One region of the Streptomyces sp. NPDC007917 genome, then DNA from elsewhere that is predicted to be linked to it. Evidence: riboswitches for the same ligand, from Rfam matches in the RefSeq annotation. Region 1 holds a riboswitch; each other region holds the start of a gene.

Region 1 (7,584 bases):
CCGGGCCGCGCGCACGGTCGAGGTGGATGTCTTCGACCGGGAGGAGAGCATCGAGCTGCTGCGGCGCCGGGGCCCGGAGCTGCCGGACGACCAGGCCGACCGGGTGGCCGAGGCGCTGGGCGATCTGCCGCTGGCGATCGAGCAGGCGGCCGCATGGCTCACCGAGACCGGGATGCCGGTCGACGAGTATCTGCACGTCTTCGAGGACGAGCGGGCCGATGTCAGCACGCGGCGCGCCGAGTTGCTGGCCCAGGGCGTCCCGGTCGACTACCCCGAGCCGGTCGCCGCGGCCTGGAACATGTCGCTGCGCCGGCTCGCGGAGCACCATCCCGGAGCCCTGCAACTACTGCAGGTGTGCTCCTTCTTCGCTCCGGAGCCGATCTCGCGGCGGCTGTTCTCCGGCGTTCGAGGGGTCTCCCTCTCCCCCGAGCTCTCGGAGGTGCTGCAGGACCCGATCAAGCTCGGTCATGCGATCCGTGAGATCAATCGCTACGCGCTGATCAAAATCAATCACCGGAACAACACCATCGAAATGCACCGGCTGGTGCAGGCCGTGCTGATGGGCCAGATGTCGCCACAGCAGCAGGCCGACATGCGGCACAGCGCCCACGTCCTGCTCGCCTACGGCGACCCCAACGACGTCGCCCCCGTCAACTGGCCCCGCTACGCCGATCTGCTGTCCCATGTCCGCGCCTCCCGCGCCATGGAGTGCGACGACAAATGGGTGCGGCAGATGGCACGCAACCTGATCAGCTTCCTGTTCGTCTGGGGGGACCACCAGGGCGCCCGCGAATTCGGCAGCCAGGTGGTGGAGACCTGGCGCCAGACCCTGGGCGAGGACAGTCTGGAGACGCTGTCGGCCTCCCGGACCCTCGGCCACGCCCTGACCGCGCTCGGCCACTACGAGGAGGCCCGGGAGCTCAACGACCGGGTCCTGGAGCTGCTGCGCGCCCATCCGCAGGCGGGCGAGAACAACGAGGACACCATCGCGACCATGGGCGCGGTCGCCAACAGCGCCCGGCTGCGGGGGGATTTCGGCAGGTCTGTCGAGTTGGAGAAGGACCGGTGGACCAGGGCCCTCCGCGTCTTCGGTGAGGAGGACCCGTACACCCTGGCCGCCGCGAACGACTACGGTCTGGCGCTCCGCGCCGTCGGCGACTTCGCGCTCGCCCAGGAGATCCACCAGCCCGCCCGCGACACCGCGGCCCTCGTCCTCGGGGAGGACTCCCTCACCACGATCCTGCTCTCCACCCACCTCTCCAGCGACGCCCGCGGCATCGGCCAGTACCACGCCGCCCGCGCCATGCAGGAGGAGACCTTCGCCCTCGCGCTGCGCAGCGTGCCACCCAACGCGCCCACGTTCGTGGCCGCGATGCGCACCCTGGCCGTGGCCCGCCGCAAGGCGGGCGATCACGAGGGGGCGATCGAACTGACCCGGCAGGCCCTGGACAGCTACCGGCTGCGCTATATCGAGCCCAACCTCGACATCTCCACGGCGGAGATGAACCTCTCCATGGACCTGCGCCAGAACGCCGACCTGGCCGGCGCCCGGGACCTCGGCAGAAAGTCCCTGGAGGACCTGCGGGTCATCCTCGGCCCCCGGCACCCCTACACCTCGAGCGCGGCGACCAACCTGGCCGTCACGCTCAGGCTGCTGGGCGAGACGGAGGAGGCGCTGGCGCTCAACAAGGAGACGCTGCCGGTCTTCGTGGAGACGCTGGGGGCCGACCACCCCTCGACCCTCACCTGCGCCATCAACCTGGCCAGCGATCTGTACACGCTGGCGGACTACGAAGAGGCGCACAGCCTGGACACCGACACCCTGGCCGCCTGCCGGGAGCGGCTGGGCGAGGACCATCCCACCACGCTGGCCTGCGCGGTCAATCTCTCGGCTGACCTGCGCGCCCTGGGCGAGAGCCGGTCGGCCGAGGAACTGCACAACGACGCCCTGGAGCGCTTCCGCCGAGTGCTGGGCAACCAGCACCCGGCGACCATCGCGGCGGCTCGAGGCATCCGCGCGGACTGCGACCTGGAGGCGTACACGTTCTGACGCGAGGCCTCGGCGCTCAGCGGCGGGTCCCGATCCAGTGGGCGAGAGCCACCGGGTCGGGGCCGCCGCCGGCCGGGTCTCGCAGCGCCCGGTGCACCGCGAGCACGACTTCCGGGCAGTCCAGCAGCGCCTCCCTGGCCGGGCCAGGGGGCATGGCCAGGGCCAGCCCCGACCATGCCGGGAGGTCGTCAGGGCGCTCGGCGAGACGATCGCGGTAGCCGTCCAGCGCGGCCACGGTGTCCCCGGCGGCCCAGTCGAGGTCGGCCCTCAGCAGGGCGTCCGCACCGTCGAAGGGATGCTCCTCCGGCTTCTCCCGCAGCAGGGCGAAGCCGGCCGGGTCGCGCAGGCGCAGCCGCATGAGGTCCGGGCGCGCCGCCACCGCCGTCCGGGACGCACGCAGCGCGGTCGTGGGGAGGGTGTCCGGAGCGGGCCGGCCCAGCCGCCGGGCCCGCGCCCACTGCCCGGTCCGGCCGGGGTCCGGGTGCAGATGATGCAGTCGGTAGAGCAGCCGGTGATCGAGGTTGATGTCCTCGGCGGCGCGCAGCGGGCCCTCGGACACGGGCTCCGTGAACCACGCGGCCAGTCGGTCCTCGACCCCCCGCAGAAAGCGGTCGCCCAGGTCGGTGAGGTCCGCGTGGGTGCGCAGCGTCCGGAGCCCGTGGGAGGTCTGCGCGCGCCGTAGCGCGAACTCGAACTCCGCGACGGTCCGCGTGGTCTCGTCCGCTGCAACATGTCTGTAGGCCTGCCAGAACGCCGTGACGCCCAAGAAGGCGTACACGCCGTGCAGCAGGCCCCGCAGCGGGCGGGGATCCATGCGCCAAGGCGCGTAGTGGCTCTCCTCCGTGCCGCCGTGCATCAGGGGCACCAGGTCCAGCAGGGCGCTCAGTTTGACGTGCTGGGCCTCGTGGATCAGCGAGGCGGCCAGGGTGGCCGGATCGGTGGGAGGGTTCAGCAGGACGCAGCCGTAGGCCTCGGGTGACGACGCGCTGAAAGGTTCCGTCCGCGCGGGGTACCGCACGGGGACGACGGAGAGCAGACAGCCGGCGACACCGGCCGGATCCACATTGCTCTGCCCGGCGACGAGCGCCCAGGCGCTGTCGAAGTGTTCCTGCCACCGCCGCGCCTCCGGTTCGCTCAGCCGCGCCGGAGCGGTGGGGCGCAGAAAGTCCCGGTAGGGGTCGAGGTCGTCCAGGTAGGGCGAGCAGGGGTGGTCGGGGTGGCGGCCGTGCAGCCGTCTCAGGGGGTGCCAGCCCTTGGCGTCCAGGGTGAGGTCGGAAGGCAGCGGCACAGCGCGCGAGCCGGCCCGTACGGCTCGGCCGCCCGCGCCGTCGGCGACGATCTCGGCGACAGGGACATCACAGCCTGCGAGGTCGACGAAGCCCAGCGCCGGCAGCATCACCCCGCCGTCGCGGACCCCGACCGGGATCCTGAAGTCGATCCCCGCGAGGAGAGCCGCCGAAGCGGCCACGGTGTGCAGATAGCCGGTCTCCAGCCAGAGCGGGACCGCTGTTGTCTCTTGCTCTCCTTCCCCCACGATGCCGCGCAACCTGCGCAGACAGCGGCTGAGCCAGGCGCCGACCGGTGGGTGCAGCAGCAGCCGCTCCACGCTCAGCGGGCTGTGCCGCTCGGCCCTTATCACCAGCTCCCACGCCTCACATGGTGCGGGCAGCGGCCCCGGCACCTGGGGATGGCGGGAGGCGAACTCGGTCAACGCGCGTAGCAGGAGCATGAGGCGGCTGCGTTGGCCCGCCCGTAACTCGGCGATCGCCGCCGCTCCCCCACCGCCATGCGCCAGCTCCTCGAAGCACGCCGTGGACAGCCGGTGGTGGCGGCTCATCCGTGACCCGGAGAGCGGCTGCTTGCGTCCCAGGGTCGGGAGCAGGCAAGGAGGGTCGGCTGAACCGTCCGCCGGCATGGCCGCCTTTCTCGGTGGGGTGAATGCTGCCGCGCCACGCCGGGATCGCATCAACAGCCCGGTCCGTTCGCGGAGGAGGTCGAGGGTGTCGGCGGGGACTGTACGAGATCGAGCAACCGCTGGGTCGCGAGAGTGAACTCCTGGCTGTCGCCCAGTTCTTCGAGCGTCGTTCCCGACAGGTCCACCAACTCCGTCTCGACCCCGGTCGCCGCTCGCTCCATGACATCGTCCCCCTCTAGACGCTCCGCGCCGGCTCAGGCGAGGCCTCTTCACATGGTGACCCACCCGATAATGATTGCGGAAGGGCGGAAGGGGCCAGTGGGTGTCGGGCCCATCAAGATTTTCGGACACCCTTGGGCGTCATGTGGCCGCGCTTCCCGGCCAATTCATTTCCGGCGCGTCCGGTCGGGCGCGGGGCGGGGGACGGTGTTCCGCGCCCGGCCGCGGCGCTCCGGGTCAGGGCTGGGAACCGGGCTCGAGGGCGGTGACTTCGAATACGCCCCCGCAGACCTGGAAGGAGCGCGCCGACGTCTTCATGGAGCGGTAGGAGTCCGGCGGGTAGGCGCGAATTTCGGCCGCGGTCCGCCAACAGGGCTTGTCGGACAAGCCTTTGTTGAGGGTGTGCAGACTCGCGTGGGCGCTGTCGCCGGGTTTCAGGACGACCGTGGGCCGCGCCGGTCCCCGGCGGGTGGCGGGGTCACCGATAGCCGAGCCCGGGGCGTCCAGCAGGGAAACCCCGGGAAAGCCGGTCAGCGTGCAACTGGTCTCACCGGTATTGGTGAAGGCCAGGGGAACATAGACATTGCCCGCGCCGATATCCGCCCGGCCGGTCGAGAGTTTCAGCTGGCCCTTGGAGCAGATACGGCGCACGGTGGGCGGGGCCGCGGACGCGCCCTCGGTGGCGACGGACGGCTTGGCCGCGCTCGGCGCCTTCCCGGGGGTCGACGCCTCGGCGGAACGGCGCCCGGCGGTGCCCGGCTCGGCCGTGCCGGGCCGGGCACCGCTGGTGGCCGAGTGGGGCGCGTCGGCGGAGCCGGGCGGCGCCGGCGCCCCCGAGTCCTCCTCGGCTCCGCAGGCCGTGACAGCGGCCAGCGCGCCGATGAGCAGTGCGGATACGGATAAGACCGGCGGTCGGCGCCTCGCGGGCGTCCCGCCGTACCGCTGAGCCATGGGCAACCTCCTGTGGGTCGGGCATCTGGCGGCTCGTCAGCCGCCGCGCCGAGTGCCCCGACATTCCCCGTCCATTCCCCTTCGGCTCCTCTTCCCCCGTTCGGCGCCCTTATGTCTGCGACCGCATTAATCGCATAACAGGCGCAATTCGGCATTGCGGATTCCGCGCCACATTCACCCCATCCGGAATGTGGTGACGTGAATCACAGTTCACCGGGGGCCTGATCGATTTCCGGACACAGGCCCGTCGAGACCTTGTCGTGACCAAAACGATGTGTTTACTGTGCCGCACCCGGCGCATTCCATGCACGGGTCTCTCCCTCGCCGGAGCGCCGAGTCCTGCCGTGGCGGAGGAGTGACACGACGACCTGTCACGGCAGGAGCGGGGGAACCAGGTAGGCGCCGTGCCGCGCGATCGCGGGCGGGACGGCTAGGGGTGAAGTCGCGCCACGGTGCCGGGGGCACCGAGAAGGGCGCGGCCGGGCAGCTCCCGCCCGAACCCGACAGCTCACCTCGCAGGCGTCAGGAGAGGATGAGCTCAATGGCTGCACGCGGACGTCACCGTCGGCCCCGACCACGCCGCGTCTCCCGCGCCTCGCTCGCGTTCACCGCGGGCGGCGCCGGCGTCGCACTGCCCCTCATAGGCGTCGGCCAGGCGAACGCCGCCTCCGTCGACACCTGGGACAAGGTGGCGGAGTGCGAGTCCACCGACAACTGGAGCATCAACACCGGGAACGGCTACTACGGCGGTCTGCAGTTCTCGCAGTCCACCTGGGAGGCGTACGGCGGGACGTCCTTCGCGCCCCGGGCCGATCTGGCGTCCAAGGACCAGCAGATAGCCATCGCCGAGAAGGTGCTCGACGCCCAGGGCCCCGGCGCCTGGCCGGTCTGCTCGGTCAAGGCGGGTCTGACCCGCGGCGGCCAGCCCGCGGACGTCTCGCCCGGCAGCTCCGGCAACTCCGGCACGAGACAGACCGCTCCCAACGCGGCCCCGAAAGCCACGCCGAAGACCGAGGCCGCTCCTAGGGCCACTCCCAAGGCCGTCGACCGGAGCGCGGCCACCACCGGGCGCTCCGGCTCCTCGTACACCGTGGTCAGCGGCGACACGCTGTCCCGGATAGCCGACGCGCAGGACATGGACCGCGTCGGCGGCTGGCAGCGGCTCTACGAGGCCAATCGCCGGGTCATCGGCGGCGACCCGGACCTGATCTACCCCGGTCAGCGGCTCACCCTCGACACAAGCCGCTCCCCCGCCGGACAGGCGCGCGAGAGCCGGCCCCAGGCCGAGCGGCGGACGGACCAGACCAAGCAGCGCGCGGAAGCGGCCGACCGGGCCAAGCAGCGCGCCGAGCAAGCGGCCAAGCAGCGGGTCGAGCAGGCCAACAAGGCCCGTGAGCGCGCCAAGAAGCAGTCCGGCTCGGCGGCGCACTCGTCCTCCTCGTCGGCATCCTTCACCACGCCGGTCGCCAGCCACGCCATCGGCACCGCCTACGGCGTCTCCGGCAGCAACTGGTCCAGCGGCCACCACACCGGCGTCGACTTCCCCGTCGCCACCGGCACCCAGGTGCGCGCGGTGGGCTCGGCCGAGGTGGTCGCCGCGGGCTGGGGCGGTGCGTACGGCTACCAGGTCGTGCTCCGCCACCCCGACGGCATGTACAGCCAGTACGCGCACATGTCGGCGCTGTCCGTCCACGTCGGCCAGACGGTGTCCGGCGGCCAGCAGATCGGCCGCTCAGGGGCGACCGGCAATGTGACCGGGCCGCATGTGCACTTCGAGATACGCACCGGCCCCGACTACGGCTCGGACGTCAACCCGCTCGCCTATCTCCGCTCCAAGGGCGTCCAGATCTGAGAGGCGGGTGAGTGAAGGGTGCTCTGCCGCGGCCCGGTGCCGCGGCAGATCCGCCCTACATCACCAGATGTGCCTTCGCGTGCGTGACCTCCTCGATGTCACCGCCGGCCTTCGAGATCAGCCGGTGAGCGAGGTTGTTCAGCGCACGCGCCGCCGCGATCTCCTCGCCGACCCGCGGCTGAGACGGGTCGTCCGGGTTCCGGTTCGCCCGGCCCTGAGCCAGCATCTCGGTCCCGTCGTGCATCCTCAGCCGGACGACCGCCTCGGTCAGGGGTCCGAGCTCACGGAACTCCATTTCGATGTCGCATCCCACGATCGTCTCCATCGCGGTCATCACCTCCTGCTTCATCTACCAGGATGCGCCCGACCCGGCATCCCGGTCGACCGGGAGAGCAGTTCGACCACCTCGGCGTCGCTGGTCTGGGAGAAGTCCTCGTACCACTCGCCCACCGCCGAGAACTCCGCGGGGGTGGACAGACACACCACGTCGTCCGCGTCCTGGCGCAGCGCCTCGGCCGCGTCCGGCGGTGCGACCGGGACCGCCAGCACCACCCGGGCCGCGCCCTGGGCCCGCGCGACCCGGCAGGCGGCCCGGGC
Region 2 (7,584 bases), on a different contig from region 1:
CCGTGCGCTTGGCGAGCCGGGTGAACTTGCGGGGGTTGCCGATGGACTCGAGGTACATCAGGGCGACGTCGGTCCGCGGGTCGTCGTACCAGTACTGCAGGACGTCGTTGCCCGAGACGTCGGCGCGGTTGCCCGCGGAGACGAAGGTGGAGACCCCGGCGGTCCCCGCGCCGCGCAGGTCGAGCCCGGACAGCAGCGCGATGCCTATCGCCCCGGACTGGGTGAAGAGGCCGAGCCGGCCGGGGGCGGGCAGCCGTGGCGAGAGGGAGGCGTTCAGCCGCACGCCGTCGGCGGTGTTGATGACGCCGAAGGCGTTGGGGCCGATGATCCGCATGCCGTAGGTGCGCGCCTGGCGGACCAGCTCGCGCTGGCGGTCGCGGCCCTCGGGCCCGCTCTCCGCGTAGCCGGCGGAGACCACGACGAGGCCCTGGACGCCGCTGTCGCCGCAGTCCGCGACCACGGAGGGCACCTGTGCGGCCGGGACGGCGACGACGGCGAGGTCGACCGGGCCGTCGATCTCGCGGATGGAGCGGTGGGCCGGGACGCCCTCGGGGTCCAGCCGCGCCTGGTCCCCGGGAAAGGCGCGGTTGACGGCGTACAGGCGCCCGGTGAACCCGGCGTCGAGGATGCTGCGCAGCACGGTGCGGCCGACGCCGCCCGGGGCGCGCCCGGTGCCGATCACGGCGACGGAGCCGGGGGCGAGCAGCCGCTGTACGGAGCGGGCCTCGGCGCGCTGCTCGCGGGCGCGCATGACGGCCAGGGAGCGGTCGGTGGGTTCGAGGTCGAACTCCAGGCGGACGACGCCGTCCTCGAAGCTGCGCTTCTGGGTGTAGCCCGCGTCCGTGAACACCTTGATCATCTTGGTGTTGGCGGGCAGCACCTCGGCGGCGAAGCGGCGGATCCCGCGCTCCCGGGCGACGGCGGCGATGTGCTCGAGGAGCGCGGAGGCCACCCCGCGGCCCTGGTGGGCGTCCTGGACGAGGAACGCGACCTCGGCCTCGTCGGCCGGCGCCGCCGAGGGCAGGCCCTGGCCGTCGATCCGGTCGTAGCGGACGGTGGCGATGAACTCGCCCCCGACCGTGGCGGCCAGGCCCACCCGGTCGACGTAGTCATGGTGCGTGAAGCGGTGCACGTCGCGGTCGGAGAGCCGGGGGTAGGGCGCGAAGAAGCGGTAGTACTTGGACTCGTCGGAGACCCGCTCGTAGAAGCTGACCAGGCGCTGTGCGTCGTCGGGGGTGATGGGGCGGATCCGGGCGGTGCCGCCGTCGCGGAGCACCACATCGGCCTCCCAGTGGGCCGGGTAGGCGTGGGTGTCGGACGGCAGCCGCATGCGGCCAAGAGTACGGCCCGGGCGGAAGTGGGTCCGGACGTCCGTATGGCGGACGCCCTTGCGTTGGGGGGAGGTGTCGAGGGAAGGTCAATATCGGACCCGTACGGACATGGGCGGGCCTACTCGGACACCGTTCCGGGCATACTCAAACATGCGACACCCGTATGATATTGGTCTAGACAACAGCAACTCCGCACCTGAAGGGCAACACCATGGCTGAGCGCCGCGTCAACATCGGCTGGGCCGAGGGCCTGCACGCCCGCCCCGCGTCGATCTTCGTCCGGGCGGCCACCGCCGCCGGCGTCCCCATCACGATCGCCAAGGCGGACGGCACCCCGGTCAACGCCGCTTCCATGCTCGCCGTGCTCGGCCTGGGCGCCCAGGGCGGCGAGGAGGTCGTCCTCGCCTCCGACTCGGACGACGCCGAGATCGCGCTCGACCGTCTGGCCAAGCTGGTCGCGGAGGGGCTCGAGGAGCTTCCGGAGACCGTCTGACTGACTCCACCCCGGACACGGCGCGGCCGCGGTGACCCACGACTGGGGACCGCGGCCGCACTGTTTGTCCCACGCGATACGGGGACGGCGCAAAACCGGGAACCACACAAAGCAGGGCCGGTGAAATACGGGAACGCGAAATCCGCGGGCGCGGAAATCCACGACCGCGACACACCGACGGTAATTCTCAGAAGTTGTATACGGGGCCGCTGTTAATTCCGGACGCCCGCCGTGTTTACGGAATGTTTCGAACTTCTCACGCGGGCGGGGCGGCGCAGCCGGTATTCCGACATCGAGCGCTCGGCGTGCGCCGCGGCGAGCGCCCGCGCGCGGTCGGCGTCGCCGCGCGCCACGGCGTCGACCAGCGCGCCGTGCTCGCCCCAGGACTCCACGGCCCGCAGCGAGACGTCGGAGCGCAGGGCGCCGCCCGGGGCGGACGGCGCCGCCCTGTGGGCCGGCTCCACCGCGTACACCCACGCGATCTTGCGCCTCAGCTGCACCAGCAGCCCGGCCAGGCTCGGGCTCCCGGAGGCCTGGGCCATCGTCTCGTGGAACCAGTCACCGAGCGGCCGCAGCTCGCCCAACTGCCCGCGCCGGGCCCGCTCCTGGCCGAGCCGGACCAGGCCGCGCAACACCTTCAGATGCGCCTCGGTGCGCCGCTGGGCGGCCCGGGCGGCCCCCAGCGGCTCCAGCAGCGCGCGGATGTCCAACAGGTCGGCGGCCTCCCGGTCGGACGGCTGCGCGACGCAGGCGCCCGCGTGTCTGCGGGTGGTCACAAAGCCTTCCGACTCCAGGGTGCGCAGCGCCTCGCGCACGGGCACGCGCGAGACGCCGTACCGCCGGGCGAGAAGTTCCTCGATCAACCGGCTGCCGGGCGCGAAGGTGCCGGAGACGATGTCGTCGCGGATCGCCGTGCACACCGCGTGCGCCGAAATCCGGTGACCGCCCTGCATCGCGGTCGTATCGCCGCTCACTTCCGGTCCCGCATTGTCGAACCTCCGCCTTAATCTCCGCGAAACGCAGCCGATTGACGCGTGTTCAGCGACTCTATTCTAAACAGCTTGAATTTCCGATAGGCACGGAGATTTCATGGATATTTTTGGCCAGGAGGGCGGGTGGCCAGGCGGTCGGATGGCCGGGTGGCCAGGCGGCCGGCGGCCGGGCGGCCGACCGGGTACGCCGAAGGCCCCCGGGTCCGTGGGACCGAGGGCCTTCGGGAAGCGAGCGGGGATGCTCAGATGTTCACACCGTGCGAGCGCAGGTAGGCGACGGGGTCGATGTCCGAGCCGTAGTCGGCGCTGGTGCGGGCCTCGAAGTGCAGATGCGGGCCGGTGACATTGCCCGTGGCGCCGGACAGGCCGATCTGCTGGCCCGGGGTGACCGTCTGGCCGACGGAGACCCCGAGGGACGACAGATGGCCGTACTGGGTGTAGGTGCCGTCGTTCATCTTGATCACGATGTTGTTGCCGTACGCGCCGCCCCAGCCGGCCTCGACCACGGTGCCGGAGCCGACGGAGTGCACCGGGGTACCGGACGCGGCGTGGAAGTCCACACCGGTGTGGCTGCCGGAGGACCACAGGCCGCTGGACGCCTGGTAGCTGGTGGAGACGTACGAGCCGGTGACCGGCAGCACGAACATGTTCAGCCGCTTCCGCTCGGCCTCGCGCGCCGCGCGCTCCTTGGCCTCGCGCTCCTGCTTGGCCTTCTTCGCGGCCGCCTCGGCCTTTCGCTTCGCCTCGGCCGCCTGCCGCGCGGCCTCCTTGCGGGCCGCGGCCTCGGCCTGCGCCTTGGCGGCGGCCTCCTCGGCGGCGCTCTGCTGGCTCTGCGCCTGGGCCTCGACCTGGTCGGCGAGCCCGTCGTCCATGGCGACCGCCTGGCGCAGCCCGGTGTCCTCGAAGCCGCGCGGGTCGTCCGTCGCGGCCAGGGCCGGGGCGGCGAAGCCGGCGACCACACCGGAGGCGGCCAGCGTGGCTATGCCCGCGAGGTTGGCGCCGGAACGGGCGGTGCGGGGGGCCCTGGTGGGGCGGCGGTGCTTCCCGGTGGTACGGGTGAACGCCATGGTCCGGCGCACTCCTTTCCTTCCCTCTCGCCTACCGGGTTAGCTGACGGGTTCGGAGCAGGAAGGTCTCCTACGGGCCCCTCCCCCGCGTGGGGAAGGCGTCCGATTCACCCCTGGGGATCACCCGTCCGGCGCCGTGGGCGGCGGACGAGGCTGGGTCCCCGGCTCCCCTGGCTCGCGCCGTACGGGGACTCGGCGATGGTTGTCCGTGCCGCGGGTGCGGCGTGTCTCGGTCGGACAACCGGACTGACGCTAAGCGTGATCGCTTTCGTTCACCAAACGGTTCCGCGTTTTTGTTGGTTTCCCCACAGACACGAACACCCAGACGGGCGACCTCTGCTATAAAGCGGGCGAATCGACCGGTGAGACGATTCGAAAAACAGGACCCCTGGCGCCTGAAACGGCGTCAGGGGTCCTGTTTTGTCGGGCCGTCAGGCCGTCAGCCCTGGATGACGCGCACCTCGCCGATGCCGAGCGCCTTGACCGGCTCCTCGATCTGCGAGGCGTCACCGACGAGCACCGTGACCAGCCGGTCGGACGGGAAGGCGCTCACCACCGCGGCGGTCGCCTCCACCGTGCCGGTCTCCGCGAGGCGCGCGTACAACTGCGCCTGGAAGTCGTCCGGCAGGTGCTGCTCGACCTGGTCGGCGAGCGTGCCCGCGACGGCCGCCGCCGTCTCGTACTTCAGGGGGGCCACCCCGACCAGGTTCTGCACGGCGACGTCGCGCTCGGCGTCCGTCAGGCCCTCTTCCTTCAGCGTGCCCAGCACCTTCCACAGGTCCTCCAGGGCGGGGCCGGTGACCTCGGTGGCCACCGAGCCGCTGATGGCCAGCATCGCGGCGCCCGTGGCCCCTCCGGAGGCGTCCGGGGCCGCGGAGCGGAGCACCTGGCCGAAGGCGCGCACGCCGTACGTGTAGCCCTTCTCCTCACGCAGCACGCGGTCGAGCCGGGAGGTCAGGGTGCCGCCCAGGCAGTAGGTGCCCAGCACCTGGGCGGGCCAGACCCGGTCATGGCGGTCGGCGCCGATCCGCCCGATGAGCAGCTGGGTCTGCACCGCGCCCGGCCGGTCGACGATGATCACGCGGCCGGTGTCGTCGGCGGTGATCGGCGGCATGGGGCGGGGCTCGGCGGCCCCGCCCGTCCAGGCGCCGAGGGATTCGGCCAGCGCCTTGTCGAGGTCGACGCCGGCCAGGTCGCCGACGACCACGACGGTCGAGGAGGACGGGCGGACATGCGCCTCGTAGAAGGCCCGCACGGCCGCGGCGTCGATGCCCTCGACGGTCTCCTGGGTGCCCTGACGCGGCCGGGACATCCGGGCCTCGGCCGGGAACAGCTCCTTGGACAGCGCCATCGAGGCGCGCCGGGCCGGGTTGGCCAGCTCGTGCGGGATCTCGTCCAGGCGGTTGCGCACCAGCCGCTCGACCTCGCCCTCGGGGAAGGCGGGGGCGCGCAGCGCGTCGGCCAGCAGGCCGAGCGCCTTGGGCAGCCGGGAGACGGGGACCTCCAGGGACACCCGGACGCCGGGGTGGTCGGCGTGGGCGTCCAGGGTGGCGCCGCAGCGCTCCAGTTCGGCGGCGAACTCCTCGGCGGTGTGCTTGTCGGTGCCCTCGGACAGGGCGCGAGCCATGATCGTCGCGATGCCGTCGAGCCCGGCCGGCTCGGCGTCCAGCGGGGCGGCGAGGTTGATCTCCACGGCGACGACCTGCTGGCCGGGGCGGTGGCAGCGCAGCACGGTCAGCCCGTTGGACAGCTCGGCGCGCTCGGGGGCCGGGAAGGCCCACGGCTTGGCGGCACCCGCCTGCGGCTGCGGGTGGAAGGTCATGGCGGTGACGGCGTCGCTCACTGGGCCGACTCCCCTTCTGCGTCGTTGTCGTCGGCTGCTGCGCCGTTGTCCGTGGCGTCGGCGTCGGCCTGCTCGGCACCCTGGAGCGGTTCGTACACCAGCACCGCGCGGTTGTCGGGGCGCAGCCTGGCCTGGGCCACGGCCCGCACCTCCTCGGCCGTCACCTGCAGGACGCGCTCGACGGCGGTCAGCGCCAGCTGCGGGTCGCCGAACAGCACCGCGTAACGGCACAGCTCGTCGGCTCGGCCGCCGACGGTCGCCAGCCGGTCCAGCCACTCGCGCTCCAGCTGGGCCTGGGCGCGCTCCATCTCCTCGGGGGTCGGCCCCTCCTCGGCGAACCGGGCCAGCTCCTCGTCGACGGCGGCCTCGATGTCGGGGACCTCCACGCCGCCGGAGGTCTTCACGTCCAGCCAGCCGAGCGAGGGGGCGCCCGACAGCCGCAGCAGGCCGAAGCCCGCGGCCACCGCCGTACGGTCCCGGCGCACCAGGCGGTTGTGGAGGCGGGAGGACTCCCCGCCGCCCAGGACGGTCAGCGCCAGGTCGGCGGCGTCGGCCTCGCGGGTGCCGTCGTGCGGCAGCCGGTAGGCGGCCATCAGGGCGCGGGCCGGGACCTCCTCCTCGACGACCTCGCGCAGCTGTCCGCCGATCACCTCCGGCAGCGTGCCGTCGCGGGGCGGGCGCTTGCCGTCGTGGGAGGGGATGGTGCCGAAGTACTTCTCGATCCAAAGCAGCGTCTGCTCGGGGTCGATGTCGCCCACGACCGCCAGCACGGCGTTGTTCGGCGCGTAGTACGTGCGGAAGAACTCGCGGGCGTCCTCCAAGGAGGCCGCGTCCAGGTCGGCCATCGAGCCGATCGGGGTGTGGTGGTACGGGTGGCCCTCGGGGTAGGCCATGGCGACCAGGCGCTCGAAGGCCGTGCCGTAGGGCACGTTGTCGTAGCGCTGGCGGCGCTCGTTCTTGACGACGTCGCGCTGGTTCTCCAGGCTCTCCTCGTCCAGCGCGGTCAGCAACGACCCCATGCGGTCCGCCTCGAGCCACAGCGCCAGCTCCACCTGGTGGGCGGGCATCGTCTCGAAGTAGTTGGTCCGCTCGAAGCTGGTCGTCCCGTTCAGCGAGCCGCCGGCGCCCTGCACCAGTTCGAAGTGGCCGTTCCCCTTCACCTGCGCCGAGCCCTGGAACATCAGGTGCTCGAAAAGGTGAGCCAGGCCCGTACGCCCCTTGACTTCGTGGCGCGAGCCGACGTCGTACCACAGGCAGACCGCCGCGACCGGGGTCAGGTGGTCCTCGGAGAGCACCACCCGCAGGCCGTTGGCCAGCCGGTGCTCGGTCGCTGTCAGGCCGCCGGAGCCGGCTTGTTCCGTGGCCGTGTGACCCATGGGCATGTACGTCCCTTCGATCGCGGGATGAAGCGCGTGCGAGCCGCTTGAAGTGCGGTCCTGTCACTGTATGCAAGCGCACGGACATCTGGCGAAGTTCCCGCCGGGGAATCTCACGGACGGCCGTTGTCAGTGGCCCGTTCCACACTTGTCGGTGGCCCGGTCCACAATGGTCGGCGTCAGATCCCGCCTCGGCAGTTGAAGGAGCCGCAAGCGCGATGGCCCGCCGCAGCACGAAAACCCCTCCGCCGGACGACTTCGAGGAGCGCATCCTCGACATCGACGTCGTCGACGAGATGCAGGGCTCCTTCCTCGAGTACGCGTACTCGGTCATCTACTCGCGCGCGCTGCCAGACGCCCGGGACGGGCTCAAGCCGGTGCACCGGCGCATCCTCTACCAGATGAACGAGATGGGCCTGCGGCCCGAGCGCGGCTTCGTCAAGTGCGCCCGGGTCGTCGGCGAGGTCATGGGCAAGCTGCAC
Region 3 (7,584 bases), on a different contig from region 1:
CAGGCCGGATACGACCAGGCCGGGTACGACCGGAGCGGGTACGACCGGAGCGGGTACGAGCACGGCGGTTATCAGCAGCCCGCCGAGCAGCCGTACGCCGTCCCCGAGGCGGAGCCGGAACCCGGGGCGGGGGCCGTGCACGGGGCCGAGACCCAGACCGCCCTCATGGTCCTGGACCCCGACTCGGCCGAGGCCGACACGGCCCACGCCGCCGTCCCCACCGACACCGCCCACTCCGAAGGCGCGGCCGCCGACCCCGAGGACGTCATGCCCGAGGTGGCGTCGGTTCCCTCCCCCCGCCGGGACGGCGGCCGCAGCCGCCGCCGCGCCCCCTCGGCCCGCCCCAAACGCTCGGCGCTCCTCACCGTCGCCGTCCCGTCCGTCTGCGCGCTGGGCGTCACCGCCGTGGCCGCCGCCTCCGTCGCCAACATCGGCGATGACAAGAAGGACGCCAAGACCACCCAGGCCGCCTCCGACACCCCGCCGGTCAAGGCCTCGGTCGCCAACAGCAAGCTGGACACCCAGCTCGCCGCCGGCCTCGAGGACGCCGACGACTTCCGGGACCGCGCCAGCCGCACCCAGGAGCGGATCGACCTCCGGGCGCGCCAGGCCGCCGAGCGGAAGCGCAAGATCGAGGAGGCCGCCCGCAAGGAGGCGCTGCGGCCGAAGTTCGCGCTGCCCGTCGCGGAGCACGGGCTGAGCGCCACCTTCGGCCAGGCGGGCATCAACTGGATGTCCCTGCACACCGGTATCGACTTCCCGGTCAGCTACGGCACGCCGGTCATGGCCGCGACCGACGGCACCGTACGCACCCAGTGGAACGACGCCTACGGCAACATGGTCATATTGACCAGCCCGGACGGCACCGAGACCTGGTACTGCCACCTGAGCAGCGCCAAGATCCGGGCCGGCTCGGTCAAGGCCGGGGACGTGATCGCGTACTCCGGGAACTCAGGCAACTCCACCGGGCCTCATCTGCACTTCGAGGTGCACCCCGGCGGTGGCTCGGCCATCGACCCGCTGCCGTGGCTGCGCACCCACGGGCTCGACCCGACGTAAAACCACGGCCCGGCGCGGACCACGGCCCGGCCCAAGCCACAGCACACGACGTGAACCACGGCCCGGCGCAGGAGCGACGGGCCCGAGCCGACGCAGGCGGCCCGGGCGGCCCCGCTCCCCCTACAGCTTCTCCACCGGCGCGTACCGCAGCAGCAGCCGCTTGGGCTTCTCGTCGCCGAAGTCGATCGTCGCCTCCGCGTTGTCCCCGCTCCCCTTCACCGCGACCACGGTGCCGAGCCCGAAGGCGTCATGCGTGACCCGGTCGCCGATGGCCAGCGCGACCACCGGCCGCTCCTTGGCCCGGCGGGTGGCGAAGCCACCGGCCCCGGCCCCCGCCCTCGAACGCGACGAGGACAGCGAGGACGCGACCCCCGAGACGGCACCGCCGGCCCCGACGGGGCCCATGGACGCCGACGGGGTGGCGGGCCCGGTCCGCTGCCAGCGCACGAACTGGTCCGGGATCTCCTCCAGGAAGCGGGACGGCGGGTTGTACGCGGGCTGGCCCCAGGCGCTGCGCATCGTCGACCGGGTCAGATACAGCCGCTCGCGCGCCCGCGTGATGCCGACGTACGCCAGCCGCCGCTCCTCCTCCAGCTCCTTGGTCTGGCCGAGCGCCCGCATGTGCGGGAAGACCCCGTCCTCCATGCCGCTGAGGAAGACGACCGGGAACTCGAGGCCCTTGGCGGTGTGGAGCGTCATCAGCGTGATGACCCCGGCGCCCTCGGTGTCGTCGTCCGGGATCTGGTCGGAGTCGGCGACGAGCGCGACCTGCTCCAGGAACTCCGCGAGCGTGCCCGGGTTCTCCTCGCCGCGCTCCTGCTCGTACTCCAGGGCGACGGCCGCCAGCTCCTGGAGGTTTTCGATGCGGGTCTCGTCCTGGGGGTCCGTGGACGCCTGCAGCTCCGCCAGATAGCCCGTGCGCTCCAGTACCGCCTCCAGCACGGTGGCCGGCCCCGCGCCCGACTCGGTGATCGTGCGCAACTCCTCCATCAGGACGTTGAACCGCTTCACCGCGTTTGCCGAGCGGGCCGCCATGCCGTACGCCTCGTCGACGCGGCGCAGCGCCTGCGGGAATGTGATCTTCTCGCGCAGCGCCAGCGCGTCGATCATCGCCTCGGCGCGCTCACCGATGCCGCGCTTGGGCACGTTCAGAATCCGGCGCAGCGGGACGGAGTCCTCCGGGTTGGCCAGCACCCGCAGGTACGCGAGGACGTCGCGGACCTCCTTGCGCTCGTAGAAGCGCACACCGCCGACGACCTTGTACGGCAGCCCGACCCGGATGAAGACCTCTTCGAAGACACGGGACTGGGCGTTGGTCCGGTAGAAGACGGCGACGTCCCCGGCCCTGGCGTCGCCCGCGTCCGTCAGCCGGTCGATCTCGTCGGCGACGAACTGCGCCTCGTCGTGCTCGGTGTCGGCCACATAGCCGGTGATGGTCGCCCCGGCGCCGGCATCGGTCCACAGGTTCTTCGGGCGCCGGTTCTCATTGCGCTCGATAACGGCGTTGGCCGCGCTGAGGATCGTCTGGGTGGAGCGGTAGTTCTGCTCCAGGAGGATGGTCGTGGCGTCCGGGTAGTCCTCCTCGAACTGGAGGATGTTCCGGATGGTGGCGCCCCGGAAGGCGTAGATCGACTGGTCGGCGTCGCCCACCACGCACAGCTCGGCGGGAGGGATCACCTCGCCGCCGTCGACGGCCTCCGCCGGGCCCGTGCCCACCAGCTCGCGCACCAGCGTGTACTGCGCGTGGTTGGTGTCCTGGTACTCGTCGACCAGGACGTGCCGGAAGCGGCGGCGGTAGTGCTCGGCGACGTCGGGGAAGGCCTGGAGCAGATTGACCGTCGTCATGATGATGTCGTCGAAGTCGAGGGCATTGGCCTCGCGCAGCCGCGACTGGTACATCGCATACGCCTCGGCGAGCGTCTTCTCGAAGCCGTCCGAGGCCTGTCCGGCGAAGGTCTCCTCGTCGATCAGCTCGTTCTTCAGGTTGGAGATCTTGGCGCTGAAGGACTTGGGCGGATACCGCTTCGGGTCGAGGTCCAGGTCCCGGCACACCAGCGCCATCAGCCGCTTGGAGTCGGCCGCGTCGTAGATCGAGAAGGAGGACGTGAAGCCGAGCTTCTTGGACTCCCGGCGCAGGATGCGCACACAGGCGCTGTGGAAGGTCGACACCCACATGGCCTTCGCGCGCGGGCCGACCAGCTCCTCGACCCGCTCCTTCATCTCGCCCGCGGCCTTGTTGGTGAAGGTGATGGCGAGGATCTGGCCGGGGTGCACCCGGCGCGAGCCGAGCAGATGCGCGATGCGGTGGGTGAGCACCCGGGTCTTGCCGGACCCGGCGCCCGCGACGATCAGCAGCGGCGAGCCGGTGTGCACCACGGCGGCGCGCTGCTGCTCGTTCAGCCCCTGCAGGAGGGCGGCCGGATCCACCGCGGGACGCGCCGCGCCGTCGCGGTAGTACGCCTCCCGGGGCGCGGGCGCGTCGAACCGCCCGTCGAAGAGGTCGTGCGGGACGGCCTCAGCGGCGGGCCGGCCGTCGTCCTCGGGCGGCGGGGGCTCCTCGTCCGGGGGTCCGAGATCCGCCAGGAAGCTGTCGTCAAAGAGGCTGCTCATCGCTCACCGAGTTTAGGCCGCCCCACTGACAGCGTATGCGTGGATGTCACAAAACGGTTTCGGGGCAATTCGAACACCCGCCTTCACATGAGCACCACAAGCCCACTACCGTCCTCCGTCAGGCGGTCCGGAACCCGTCGGCGACCACGCCGGCACGGGCTGTCTCCGCCGAGTCCGGCCCCGCCGCGAGGCAGCCGGAGCCGGGGACCCAAAGACACCACTGGGGTGAATCGGCCCATGTGGCGACGCCAGCCGTCCGCCGCCCGGGCCGTAGGGCAGCCTTCCGACGCCCGAACCCGACAGCTAACCCGGTAGGCGGTCCACGGAAGGAGTCGCCTCCCTTGGCGTCGCACCGCAAACCGCGGACCCGAATACTGGATTCGGCCACCGGCCGCCGCACCGCCGTCGGGGTCACCACGGCCGCCCTCGCCTCCGTCACCCTCCTCTCCCAGACGGCGAGCGCCGAGCCCGGCAAGCCCAAGCCGACGGTCGAAGAGGTCAAGAAGAAGGTCGACACGCTCTACCACCAAGCCGAAACCGCGACCCAGGCCTACAACGCCGCCAAGGAGCGCACGGGCGAACAGCGCGCCAAGGTCGACCGGCTGCTGGACAGCGTCGCCAAGCGCACCGAGAAGCTGAACGAGGCACGCCGCAAGCTGGGCAGCTACGCGGCGGCGCAGTACCGCAACGGCGGCATGGCCTCCAGCGCCGCGACCCTGCTGTTCGCAGGCGATCCGCAGGACATCTTCGACCAGTCCCATCTGATGGACCGGCTGACCGGAGAGCAGAAGCATGCCGTCGACGACTTCCTGACCCAGCAGGCCAAGGCCGCCAAGGAGCGTACGAAGGCCGGCGAGAGCCTGGCCTCGCTGACCCGGTCGCAGGAGCAGCTGAAGACCAAGAAGAAGACCGTCCAGGACAAGCTCACCCAGGCCCGTCAGCTGCTGTCGAAGCTGACCGCCGAGGAGAAGGCGCGGCTGGCGGCGATCGAGAAGAAGAAGGAAGAGGAGGCCCGGCGCAAGGCGGCGGAGCTGGCGCGCAAGCAGCGGGAGGAGGCGGCGAAGCGGGCACAGGAACAGCAGCAGCAGGAGGAGCAGGCAGACGGCTCCGGCTCGTCAGGCTCCTCCGGGTCCTCGGGCACTTCCGGTTCCTCGGGCTCGTACGCCACCAAGGCCGACAAGGCCATCGCCTTCGCGCGCTCGCAGCTCGGCAAGCCGTACGTCTGGGGCGCCACCGGCCCCAACTCCTACGACTGCTCGGGGCTCACCCAGGCCGCCTGGAAGACCGCCGGGGTCTCCCTGCCGCGCACCACCTGGGACCAGGTGAAGGTCGGCACGCGCGTGTCGACCTCCGACCTCCAACCGGGCGATCTCGTCTTCTTCTATGACGACATCAGCCATGTCGGCCTCTATATAGGCGACGGAATGATGATCCACGCCCCGAAGCCGGGCGATGTGGTCAAGAAGGCGCCGATCACCGAGATGCCGATCTACGGAAGCGTCCGCCCGGCCTGACGGCTTCCCGCCTCCCCGGGCCCCGAAGGAGCTCCCCGGGCCCCGAAGGGGCTCTCCGGGGCCCGGGGAGGCGGCACGGCTCAGGTGCCGGGCTTGCGGCCGTAGACGTACACGTCGTCGCCGTTGCGCAGCAGGCTCCAGTACTTCTTCGCATCGCCCTTGCGCATGTTGACGCAGCCGTGGGAGCCCGGCGGCGACCACACGCTGCCCGCGATGGAGTGGAAGGCCTGGCCGCCGTCGAAGAACTGGCTGTACGGCATCGCGACGTCGTAGAGCGTCGACCAGTGGTCGATGTCCCGCCAGTAGATCTTCTTCAGCCCGCCCCGGGTCTCATACCGGTCACGGCCGGTGCGCACCGGCACCGGGCCGAACTTCAGCCGCGAGCCGTCCTGGATCCAGCTCAGCTGGCGGGTGAGGTCCACACAGGCGATGCGGCCCTTGTTGGTGGGGCACTTCCTCGCCTTGTTCGGATTGTGCCCGGCCGCCTTCTGCGTGTTGATCAGCTTCATCACGCCCCAGGTGACCGGCCCGGCGTAGCCGATCGTGGGGCTGATCCCATGGTTGATCTGGAACTGCTGGACCGCCCGGCAGTCCGTCCGCGACTGCCGCCCGTCCACCGGGCGGCCCAGGAACTTCTCCACCTGCTTCTGGTACGGCCCGACACTCGTCGTGCACGACGAGGCGGCCTGCGCCGGGGTGCCGAGCGCGACCGCCAGCGGCACCACCATCCCCGCCACCCCCAGGGCCACGCCCGTACGGCGGCGCCATCCCCCAAGTACCCCCACTGCCCGCTCCCTTCGGCTGCCTTGCCCGGTAAGACAGACGACGGCGGCAAGAGGTTGTGCGGAAAATCAGGTCCACAGGACGGCGATGAAGATGTTGGCCGTGGTCAGCAGCCCGACCGCGCCGAGGGCCGCCGATTCGACCTTCTCCTCGTCGCGCTTCACATAGACCAGCCCCAGGATCACGATCAGCAGCGCCAGCTTCACACCGATCTTGATGTTGTTGACGCTGTTGTCGTCGGCCTGGTTGAGCCCCACCAGCGCGGCACCGGTCACCAGCATGGTCAGCGCGCCGTGCAGCATCCCCGGGGTCATCCGCCCCTCGCCCGCGCGCATCGGCTTCAGCTGCGCCAGGAAACCGCCGAGCAGCGCGGCGATGCCGACGATGTGCAGCCCGACGAAAACATTGATGAGGACGTCCATGGTTGGCGAGCGTAGCCCTGCCCATAGCAGCCCCCGGCAACCGGGTGGGCCCAGATCGCCGCTTCGGTCACGGCCGCCCCGCGAGTCATCGGCGGTCGTGCACCGGACGGTCGGTTACGGGCATCAGGGCACCGAAACCGTCCACTCCCGTTCATCGCACCGCCCGTCCGCGCCCGCCCGCCTAGCTTCCTCCCCCAGGTGGCAGTGCGCTTCCCGTTTGCCGAGGGTCCCCGCCTCATGGGCGGGCTGCCACCTGCCCGACCGGGCAAGGACCACGCAGGAAAAGGATGGTGACCCGCCGCCGTGGCGTCGCACAGGAAGCCCAAGCAGCGCTCGCTCACGGGCGGGACCGCCTGGACCGCCGCCATCGCCCTCGCGGGGGCCGCCGCCACCGTCATCGGCGGCACCGGCCACGCCGAGACCCGTCCCACCCCCGCCCAGGTGCGGGCGAAGGTGGACCAGTACCAGCGGGAGGCCGAGGAGGCCAACGAGAAGTACAACGGCGCGAAGGAGAAGGCGGACAAGGCCCGCCAGGCGCTCGACCGGCTGCGCGACGAGGCGGCCCGGGGAACGGCGCGGCTGAACGCCTCGCGCAACGCGCTGGGCGCCTTCGCCACCGCCCAGTACCGCTCCGGCACCGTCGCGCCCACCCTCCAGCTCGCGCTGTCCTCCTCCCCCGAGCAGTTCCTGCGCCGGGCCTCGCTCGCCAACCGTGCGAGCAGCCGCCAGGCCGCCACCGTCGCGGGCCTCTCCCGCCAGTCCCGGACGTTACGCCGGCTGCGCGGCGAGGCGCAGGACCAGCTCGACCGATTGCGCGGCGCTCAGGCGGCGCTCGCGCGCCACAGGGGCGTCGCCCGCAAGAAGCTCGCCGCCGCCAGGGCCCTCCTCGACCGGCTGACCGACGAGCAGCGCCGCCGCTACGCGGCCCGGGAGGCGGCCCAGGAGGCACGGGAGGCCCGGAAGGCACGCGAGGCACTGGAGGCCCAGAACGCACGGCCCGGCGCCGCGTCGTACGCCGCGTCGGGCCGTGCGGCCCGCGCCGTCTCGTACGCGTACGGGGCGCTCGGCAAGCCGTACGTCTGGGGCGCGACCGGCCCGCACGGCTACGACTGCTCGGGGCTGACCCAGGCCGCCTGGCAGGCCGCCGGGGTGGCCCTGCCGCGCACCACCTACACCCAGATCAACGCGGGCCGACG

The links. Region 1 has a riboswitch for cyclic di-AMP ahead of ACFZDL_RS28500 (transglycosylase family protein). Riboswitches for the same ligand answer to the same signal wherever they lie in the genome.
Positions count from the first base shown of each region.
Region 2: another riboswitch for cyclic di-AMP. It lies ahead of ACFZDL_RS02800 (M23 family metallopeptidase); the one in region 1 lies ahead of ACFZDL_RS28500 (transglycosylase family protein).
Region 3: another riboswitch for cyclic di-AMP. It lies ahead of ACFZDL_RS18595 (NlpC/P60 family protein); the one in region 1 lies ahead of ACFZDL_RS28500 (transglycosylase family protein).

Region 1 covers NZ_JBIBKK010000015.1:158,719-166,302, reverse strand. Annotated here, with positions in the region: gene fxsT (FxSxx-COOH system tetratricopeptide repeat protein) at 1-2,050, shown strand, start outside; gene ACFZDL_RS28515 (HEXXH motif domain-containing protein) at 2,067-3,887, opposite strand; gene ACFZDL_RS28510 (hypothetical protein) at 4,016-4,186, opposite strand; gene ACFZDL_RS28505 (DUF4232 domain-containing protein) at 4,422-5,135, opposite strand; cyclic di-AMP (ydaO/yuaA leader) riboswitch at 5,490-5,671, shown strand; gene ACFZDL_RS28500 (transglycosylase family protein) at 5,677-6,987, shown strand; gene ACFZDL_RS28495 (dsRBD fold-containing protein) at 7,043-7,336, opposite strand; partial or broken gene ACFZDL_RS28490 (phosphoribosyltransferase) at 7,357-7,584, opposite strand, start outside.
Region 2 covers NZ_JBIBKK010000001.1:654,585-662,168, forward strand. Annotated here, with positions in the region: gene ACFZDL_RS02785 (GNAT family N-acetyltransferase) at 1-1,330, opposite strand, end outside; gene ACFZDL_RS02790 (HPr family phosphocarrier protein) at 1,543-1,824, shown strand; gene ACFZDL_RS02795 (GntR family transcriptional regulator) at 2,037-2,777, opposite strand; gene ACFZDL_RS02800 (M23 family metallopeptidase) at 3,059-3,883, opposite strand; cyclic di-AMP (ydaO/yuaA leader) riboswitch at 3,897-4,091, opposite strand; gene ACFZDL_RS02805 (pitrilysin family protein) at 4,323-5,705, opposite strand; gene ACFZDL_RS02810 (pitrilysin family protein) at 5,723-7,108, opposite strand; gene ACFZDL_RS02815 (DNA topoisomerase IV subunit A) at 7,321-7,584, shown strand, end outside.
Region 3 covers NZ_JBIBKK010000008.1:319,494-327,077, reverse strand. Annotated here, with positions in the region: gene ACFZDL_RS18605 (peptidoglycan DD-metalloendopeptidase family protein) at 1-1,059, shown strand, start outside; gene pcrA (DNA helicase PcrA) at 1,180-3,669, opposite strand; cyclic di-AMP (ydaO/yuaA leader) riboswitch at 3,826-4,003, shown strand; gene ACFZDL_RS18595 (NlpC/P60 family protein) at 4,011-5,183, shown strand; gene ACFZDL_RS18590 (L,D-transpeptidase) at 5,264-5,911, opposite strand; gene ACFZDL_RS18585 (hypothetical protein) at 6,035-6,388, opposite strand; gene ACFZDL_RS18580 (NlpC/P60 family protein) at 6,692-7,584, shown strand, end outside.